3 linked regions of the Chroococcidiopsis sp. TS-821 genome follow. The protein of the gene in region 3 interacts with the protein of the main gene of each other region in a pairwise test. Links are inferred from orthologs where the notes say so. Each region holds a gene or a part of one and is shown on either strand. Other genes may lie near its edges. The genes, in order: rlmN, B1A85_RS12495 and ftsZ.

Region 1 (2,947 bases), 630 kb from region 3 along the record:
TACATCTCTCACGAATAAAGTGATTAACAACGCAAATACCATCAAATTCCACAGCGATTCATACAAAAAGGTGGGATGGAAGTAAGCGAAATTGGCAAATTCTGGCGGACGCATTTCGGGAGGGATATACAGTCTCCAAGGTAGATTTGTTGGATTTCCAAAAGCTTCGGAGTTGAAAAAATTACCCCAACGACCAATTGCCTGCCCTAAAATGAGTGAGGGGGCGACTAAATCGGCTAACTGCCAAAACGAAACTCGCCGGATGCGTGCGAAAATCAGCGCAGCCAGCAAACCACCAATAATTGCTCCGTGAATGGCAATTCCTCCTTGCCAAATCGCAATAATCCGCTCAGGATTCTGCGCGTATTCTGACCACTCAAATAAGACATAGTATAAACGCGCAGCAGGTATTGCGCCAATAACTAACCAAATTGCTAAGTCACCGATTAAATCTGGATTGACTTTGCGTTGCTTCGCGAGATACTGCGAAAGCGTAATGCCAATTAATACAGCTGAAGCGATAAGTAAACCATACCAGCGGATTGTGATTGGTCCAATATTAATAAAAATAGGACCTGGAGAAGCAAACTGAGCCAGTAAGTGGGAAGCTAGTAACATTAGCAACACCCAGAAACGATCGTTACCAGATCATCATACGAGGGGCTAGGGGTAGAGAGCTAGGAAGTAGAAATTACGTTAACGTCGTATAAGCGCCTAAATCTCCCACTCGTGAAGACTTTACAGGGTGGAAAGACTTGGTTCGCGCGATTACAGGGGTAGATTGTCCCCTTAGACACCGCTTTTTAACTTAAAATTTCAAATTTGATGATGAGTAGTCAAAGCACAAAGCAAACGCTAGAGACAACAATACCAATTACTGCACCGCAACAACTTTTGGGTCTAAGTTTAGCCGAGTTGACTGACTGGGTAGTTTCTCAAGGACAACCAGCGTATCGCGGGCGACAGCTATATGAGTGGATTTACAAAAAAGGCGCGCGATCGCTTGACGTAATTTCTGTTTTCCCCAAAACATGGCGGGCGGCGATTGCTGATGTTTCCATTGGGCGATCGCAAATTTACTATCGTTCGGTTGCGCCGGATGAAACCGTTAAGTATCTGCTACAGCTGAGTGATGGAAAAATTATCGAAACTGTCGGTATTCCTACCAAAAAGCGTCTCACAGTTTGCGTTTCTACGCAAGTCGGTTGCCCGATGGCGTGCGATTTTTGCGCGACAGGAAAAGGCGGCTTTATGCGTAACCTAGGGGTACATGAAATTATCGACCAAGTTTTAACTGTTCAAGAAGACTGGCAACGCCGCGTTAGCCATATCGTGTTTATGGGAATGGGCGAACCGTTGCTCAATACCGCCAATGTTGTTGCAGCTATCAAATCATTAAATCAAGACGTTGGAATTGGACAGCGTGGAATCACAATTTCTACGGTCGGTATTCCTGGACATATCGCACGCTTAGCACAGCATCAACTCCAAGTGACTCTGGCTGTTAGCCTTCACGCTGCCAATCAAGCGTTACGCGAAAAACTAATTCCGAGTGCGCGTTATTACCCTTTAGAAAATTTAATCGACGAGTGTTATCAATACGTACAAATTACTGGTCGCCGAATTACTTTTGAATATATTCTCCTTGCTGGAGTAAATGATAGTACAAAACAAGCAGCCGAGTTAGCTCAGCTGCTGCGCGGGTTTCAAACTCACGTGAATTTAATCCCTTACAACCCCATTCGGGAAGCGGACTACCAGCGTCCCACTTTTCGCGGAATTCAAGCTTTTGTTGACGTCTTGCATCAACATCAAATTGCGGTTAGCGTGCGTTACTCGCGTGGTTTGGAGGCTGATGCTGCTTGTGGGCAATTGCGGGCAGCGCAGGCTTAAACGCTGCGCGTCAACACCTGGCGCGTAAGCTTCTACTACTTTCCCTGTTACAGCACACGTTACCATCAAGTAATCGCAGCAGGAGCATTGTGTCCGAATCAACCGACTTTGAGGTAGGTGATGGCGTTCTCCCTCACTGCCGCAGTTTGGACACCGAATTTTTTGTACAAGCATCTTAAACCTCTCGAAGCAAGCAGTTTTGAAAAGGAAAGAAAAATTAACTTGGAAATACAACGAACATACAGGACTAAACAAAAAGCAACAAATCTTAAATTTTTAGCTAAATTGCGATCTCTACACCTTAGGAAGATGTTTCTCCTTTATTTAGCTTGCCATTACATTATCAAAGTTGTCATATAACCTAGGGGATAGAAAGTAACAAACCATTTTGATTTTACTTTTGTTTTTGCTGATCCCCGTCTATATTTCTTCTACATTGTACTGTTTTAATCTAATTTAGCTAGATATTTAATTTTAAATTCAACTTTAATTACATGACTAGACGAAGACTGTTGTCTGCATAACAAAGCAACCTCTAATCTGCCTTATGGTGGAGCTTTCGCTATCCATATTTAACATTTACTTAAGATTTCAGTTCTGCCGAAAGATAGATTAACGAGTAACAAAAAGCTGACAATGCCGACGAGGAAAACATCGGCACTCATCAACACCGTAGAGTTGATTTCAGATGTTTTCTATCTTAAGAAGGATGAAAATAATTATAAATTTCTTGAGCTAGGTGCGAACCAATTCCTGGTGCGGCGGCTAATTGTTCCGGAGTAGCCTGACGAATATAGTCAATCGAACGGAAATGGGCAAGTAGCTGTTTTTGGCGGTGGTAACCCAAGCCAGGAATTTCATCTAAACGCGATCGCCGTAACTTATCACTACGCTGCTGGCGGTGGAACGTGACAGCAAAACGGTGAGCTTCATCGCGCAAGCGCCGTAGTAATTGTACTCCTGGTTGTTCAGCTTCAGTAAGTAGCGGCTGCGATTCGCCTGGTAAAAAGATTTCTTCGCGCTGCTTGGCAAGGCTAACGACGCGCAACTCATC
Region 2 (2,978 bases), on a different replicon or contig from region 3:
GCGCGAGATGCAAATTATTTTTCAAAATCCCTTCAGTTCGCTCGATCCGCGCATGAAAATTGGTGATGCAGTGATGGAACCACTCGTCATTCATGCTGCAGGTCAATCGCCTCGTCAACGCCGCGATCGCGCCGCTTATTTATTAGAACGTGTAGGCATCGACCCGAAACAAATGAACCGCTATCCGCATCAATTTTCTGGCGGTCAACGTCAACGCATTTGCATTGCCAGAGCACTTGCACTCAATCCTAAGTTTATTATTTGCGATGAATCGGTGTCATCGCTCGATGTCTCAGTACAAGCGCAAGTTTTGAATTTGTTGAAAGAACTGCAAGCCGAGTTTAACCTGACGTATATTTTTATTTCGCATGACTTAAGCGTTGTCAAGTTTATGAGCGATCGCATCTTAGTCATGAATCGCGGACAAATCGTCGAGCAAGGCGCCGCCGAAGAAATTTACCGCGATCCAAAAGAAGAATATACGCGATCGCTGATTGCTTCAATCCCAACAGGAAGGCACAATCGAATTGCTTTGCGCCCTACGTTAAATCGGGTAATCGGTAATGGGTAATGGTTTATTACTGACTATCGTGATTATCCCCGTTCCCAATCGCCAATTACCAGTTATCAGTTTTCAGATGATATTTAGTTTCACAGACTACTTACAATTAAAAATAAAAAAGAATTCATTTCGACTAGACTCAAAACACTAGACGTAATACAATCCTGCACGACTAGACATCTTCATTTCGGCTGGACAAGAATTTATTGCTCGTTGGGGAGTGAAAGGCGTGGCTTTTTTAGGTTTCTTTAATCGGTTCTCGTTATCAAAAGATATGGGTATTGACCTTGGTACTGCCAATACCCTGGTATATGTGTCTGGTAAAGGTATTGTTTTACAAGAACCTTCGGTGATTGCAATCGACAAAAATGGCAAAATGCCACCAGCCGTAGGTGAAGAAGCTAAACGCATGATGGGTCGCACGCCTGGAAACGTTACTGTCACGCGTCCTTTACGTGACGGAGTGATTGCTGATTTTGATACTGCTGAACTCATGCTCAAGCATTTTATCCAACGCGTACACGAAGGTCGCATTGTCTCCCCGCGCATGGTAATTGGTATTCCTACAGGTGTGACAGGTGTCGAACGACGCGCGCTGATGGATGCTGCAACGCAAGCTGGTGCAAGAGATGTGTTTTTGATTGAAGAACCCGTAGCCGCTGCGATTGGGGCGGGAATTCCTGTCACCGAAGCCGTTGGAAATATGATTATCGATATTGGTGGCGGGACAACAGAAGTCGCAGTGCTGAGTCTTTTTGGCACGGTTGTGAGTGAATCAGTACGCGTTGCAGGCGATGAACTCAATGAGGCGATCGTGCAGTACATGAAGAAAATTTACAACTTGGTCATTGGCGAACGTACCGCTGAGGAAATTAAAATTCGCATTGGTTCGGCATATCCTACACGTAATGATGAAGAAAACGTCATGGAAGTGCGCGGGTTGCACTTGCTATCCGGTTTACCTCGGACTGTGACGATCAAAGAACCAGAAATTCGCGAAAGCATGATCGAACCGCTGTCTACGATTATTGAAGCAGTAAAACGAACGCTCGAACGCACCCCGCCCGAACTTGCTGCTGATATTGTCGATCGTGGCATTGTCCTTGCAGGAGGCGGAGCGTTACTCAAAGGGATAGATACGTTAATTAGTCACGAAACAGGAATTCCTACTCATATTGCCGCAGATCCCCTTAGCTGCGTTGTATTGGGAACCGGTCGAGTTTTAGAGAAATTTAAACAAATGGAACCTGTATTTAGCGCGCGATCGCGTACGATTTAAATTAAAGGGGTCAGAGGTCAGAGCTCAGGGAATTTCCCTAATACTAAATTTGATAATCTTCTTGATCGCACTTTGTTGATTTGTGCAATACCTATGAGAAGAAATATCATAAGGTTAAGGGACAGGATTTGCCAATAACCCTGACCGCTCCTACATTGCGACAGCAAGGATGATTGCAACACAAATGCAAAATTTGCCCCTTGATCTGACCCTAACCCCCGACCTCTTCCTAATATCTACACAGTAATCACCCTTCGAGGATATAACAGAAAACGTTTCCTCCTACAACCGAATTAGAAGCTAAAAGCTGACGGCAAAACTATGTATATCATTCGTCGCTGGTGGGAGCGCTATGCTCTTACACTAGTGCTCGTAAGTCTGTCTTTCGGAACTGCCTGGACAATCCGCCATACTCAGGGAGCAATTGTGCTTGAAGTTTACCAGATGCTAACGCGTCCCTTTCAGTCGAACCCAAGTCAAGTGCTACACCTGCGCGATGCCAGAATTCAAGAACTCGAAACGCGCGTCGCTGAACTGGAAACTCAAAACCAACAGCTTGAGAAATTACTAGGATATGTCAATAACACTTACAAAAATCTCAGTTCGTCACAAGCGGCGATCGCCGCCCCCGTGATTGGTCGCAGTGCAGATCAATGGTGGCAACAAATCACTCTAGGACGTGGTAGCCAAGCCGGAATCGAAGTTGGTCATGTTGTCACTGCCCCTGGTGGACTCGTTGGTCGAGTCATAAGTGTTGCGCCGCATACGAGTCGCGTACTGTTAATTAGCGATCCTAGCAGTCAATTAGGTGTAACGATTAGCCGCAGCCGTTTTATGGGATTTTTACGCGGACAGTCGGCGAACCATGCAGTAATGCAGTTTTTTGATAAGGTACCCGATGTACGTCCAGGAGATATGGTAGTGACATCGCCCTATAGCCAAATTTTCCCCGCAGGTATACCTGTAGGACGCGTTGAGTCGATTAACCTCCAAAAAAGTCCAGCCCCAGAAGCAATAATTACTCTATCTGCACCCATGTCTCACCTCGAATGGGTTATTGTTTCAACGCAAAAAGACCTAGAATCTGAGAATTTAGAGTCATTGTCTTACCTTCCCTGACCTCTCCTCAAGAGCCAC
Region 3 (2,970 bases):
GATGGAAGCCGCACAAGCCCTCGGTCATGCGGTTTGGATAACGCAAGCAAATCTTTTGAGTGTCGTAGCAGGTAAAGCTTGGGCTGTGTTAGAACGAGTGCAGCTAAAACCTGTACAACTCGTGCAAGGACGGTGGGTTGCGGAAAATCCTTGGTTTGAGTTGAGCGATCGCACTTTCGCACCCTTAGAAAGCATGGACGCTGTTTTCATGCGCACCGATCCGCCGGTAACGGTTTCCTACCTGTATGCGACGTATATTTTAGATTACATCGATCCTGCCAAAACTTTAGTGATCAACGATCCCCAAGGAATCAGAGCCGCCAATGAAAAGATGTACGCGCTACAATTTACTGACTGGATTCCAGAGACAATTGTTAGTTCTGACAAACAAACAATTCGCGAGTTTGTCGAGGCACAAGGTGCAGCAATTCTTAAGCCTTTGGGAAACAAAGCAGGAGAAGGAATTCTCTATTTAGAAGCTAGCGATCGCAATTTTAACTCGATGGTTGAGTTGAGTACCTTGCAAGGCAGCGTACCCGTTATGGTACAAACTTACCTACCTGCTGCCAAAGAAGGTGATAAAAGAATTATTCTCCTTGATGGTAAACCCATAGGCGCGCTCAATCGACTGTCTTCAGGAAATGAGTTTCGCAACAATATGGCAGCAGGCGGAACTGTGGCTCAAATTGGCATCACTGAGCGCGAGCAATCAATGTGCGCCGATATCGCGAAGAAATTGCACCAAGACGGCTTGTATTTTGTGGGAATCGATGTGATTGGCGGTTACCTCACCGAAGTCAACGTCACAAGTCCCACAGGTATTCGGGAAATCGATCGCCTAGAAGACATTCGCTTGGGCGAACAGGTCATTCAGTGGCTGGAGTTAAAAGCGGTGGGGGCGTAGACGCGGCTTTAACGTCTACGCTTCGTCTCAAGACCGAGGATTGCGCCTTCTTTGAAGAAACTCAGGAATATCTAAACCTGGCTTTTCTACAGTTTCTATCTCAATTGTGGGAGAAGATGGCGCACTTGGTGTAGCTTGTGGTTGCGGCTTGGAGATGACTCGCGCACTTGCTTGTGATTCAGCGGTAGTTTCTGTAGAAAATCCTGTAGCAATTACTGTAATTCGTATTTCACCTTGTAGTTTTTCGTCAATAACGGCACCAAAAATAATATTGGCGTTGGGGTCTACGACTTCATAAATTGTTTCCGCTGCGGCATTGACTTCGTGTAAAGTTAAATCGTGACCGCCAGTAATATTAAAAACGACGCCTTTGGCTCCCTCGATTGATGATTCGAGAAGCGGCGACGAAATTGCTGCGTTTGCGGCTTCTCTAGCGCGCGATTTGCCAGAACCAATGCCAATTCCCATCAACGCTGAACCTGCGTCTGCCATAATGGCGCGGACATCTGCAAAGTCAACGTTTACTAACCCTGGGATGGTGATAATATCAGAAATTCCTTGTACGCCCTGCCGGAGGATATCATCCGCAATCCGAAAAGCTTCTTGTACCGGCGTTTGCTCTGAAATAACAGATAGCAGTTTATCGTTGGGGATGACAATTAGCGTATCGACGCGGCTTTGCAGTGCCTCGATCCCCTGTTCAGCTTGTGCAGTACGCCGCCGCCCTTCAAACATAAAAGGACGCGTAATCACTCCAACAGTCAGTGCGCCTAATTCTTTTGCGACTTCTGCTACGATTGGTGCTGCACCAGTTCCTGTCCCACCGCCCATACCTGCAGTAATAAATACAAGGTCAGCATTTTCTAAAGCTGCAGCAATTTCCTCGCGTGATTCTTCAGCAGCTTTTTGACCAATCGCCGGATTACCACCTGCGCCTAGACCGCGCGTTAGCTTTTGTCCAATTTGTAACCGCCGATTTGCTGATGTATTTGTTAAAGCCTGAGCATCTGTATTGATTGACCAAAACTCAATACCGCTCACTTCGCTAGCAATCATCCGGTTAACTGCATTGCCACCTCCTCCACCAACACCAATAACTTTAATATTGGCAACTCGACCTGGCACAATATCATCGAATTGACTGTCTGGTTCAGGAACTCCTTTGGAATCGTAATTCTGCCCAAAATGAATTCCTGAAGAGTTAAAAGGGTTGTTCGAGTTGACAGTCAGTGAATAGCTTGGCTGTCCTGCAGATTGTGAGCTTTGATCGCTACGCTCTCTTTTACTATTAAGCACCATTGGCATGAACAAGGGTATGTAAACAACTTTTTAGATGTGATTCGGCTAAGAGTCTACTATAGGTTGACCGCCTCTGACTCTGCCATCGATCTGCGGTATGACTGTAAATGTCGCTCTATTGCAAGAAATTAATATTGTTACTAGTGTAAATAGAGTCAATACAATAATCCAATTAATGCAGTGATTTATAAAAAACGTAAGTGTAGGCAGATTACTCGTTCTTCTAATGAGTGTTCCTAATCGGAATAATATTGGGTTTGCTGATAAATAGCAAATCTCATAGCAAAGTACTTGCGGTTGCGTATTAAGTTTTAACAATTGATTGAGTTGAACCTAATTAATAGGGTTAATAACTTCCACCTTTGTAGGTTATCTACTTTTCGAGTCAAAGTGTCAAGCTAACAGTTCTGATGAAACAAGCTTAATTAGTGGGATTGTCACGCTCCTTTGATTAGCGATGAGTTGGCAGTTGGTTCGTGAGACTTGCTGTTAAATCTTGTCATGTCGTTGGCTTTGCTTTCAAATAGCTTTTACGTTTTCCTGTACTACTATACAGTTGTTCGTTTGATCGCTCGGCGGCTTTCGACGATGATTGAGAAGGCGAAACGCTGCCAAAAACTAGCCTACACTATTTTCCTTGTCAACTTAATTAAAAAATACAAAAATGCATCTTGGTCGTCTTCTTTTAAAGAAAATCAACAATTTTTACTTTGATAAACAATAATTTTAAGCATAGCTTTGTCAATACTAAAACTTTATTTAAGCAG

The links.
Region 1: the proteins of ftsZ (region 3) and rlmN interact in binary tests that used the Escherichia coli proteins (3 or more experiments, as listed by UniProt). The link is inferred for Chroococcidiopsis sp. TS-821 from one-to-one orthologs.
Region 2: the proteins of ftsZ (region 3) and B1A85_RS12495 interact in binary tests that used the Escherichia coli proteins (3 or more experiments, as listed by UniProt). The link is inferred for Chroococcidiopsis sp. TS-821 from one-to-one orthologs.

Annotation. Positions count from the first base shown.
Region 1 is NZ_MVDI01000001.1:587,023-589,969, forward strand. The notes cover bases 78-2,860. They hold rlmN (23S rRNA (adenine(2503)-C(2))-methyltransferase RlmN), read left to right. Parts: upstream 78-828; coding sequence 829-1,893; downstream 1,894-2,860. Other genes in these bases: lgt (prolipoprotein diacylglyceryl transferase), read right to left, coding at 78-618; uvrC (excinuclease ABC subunit UvrC), read right to left, coding at 2,594-2,860. Also shown: more of lgt, read right to left, coding at 1-77; more of uvrC, read right to left, coding at 2,861-2,947.
Region 2 is NZ_MVDI01000003.1:470,023-473,000, forward strand. Bases 25-2,838 are described here. They hold B1A85_RS12495 (rod shape-determining protein), read left to right. Parts: upstream 25-836; coding sequence 837-1,841; downstream 1,842-2,838. Other genes in these bases: B1A85_RS12490 (ABC transporter ATP-binding protein), read left to right, coding at 25-571; mreC (rod shape-determining protein MreC), read left to right, coding at 2,163-2,838. Also shown: more of B1A85_RS12490, read left to right, coding at 1-24; more of mreC, read left to right, coding at 2,839-2,960. UniProt on the Escherichia coli protein: Forms membrane-associated dynamic filaments that are essential for cell shape determination. Acts by regulating cell wall synthesis and cell elongation, and thus cell shape.
Region 3 is NZ_MVDI01000001.1:1,213,984-1,216,953, reverse strand. What follows is about bases 68-2,873. They hold ftsZ (cell division protein FtsZ), read right to left. Parts: upstream 2,204-2,873; coding sequence 932-2,203; downstream 68-931. Other genes in these bases: gshB (glutathione synthase), read left to right, coding at 68-904. Outside these bases: more of gshB, read left to right, coding at 1-67. UniProt on the Escherichia coli protein: Essential cell division protein that forms a contractile ring structure (Z ring) at the future cell division site. The regulation of the ring assembly controls the timing and the location of cell division.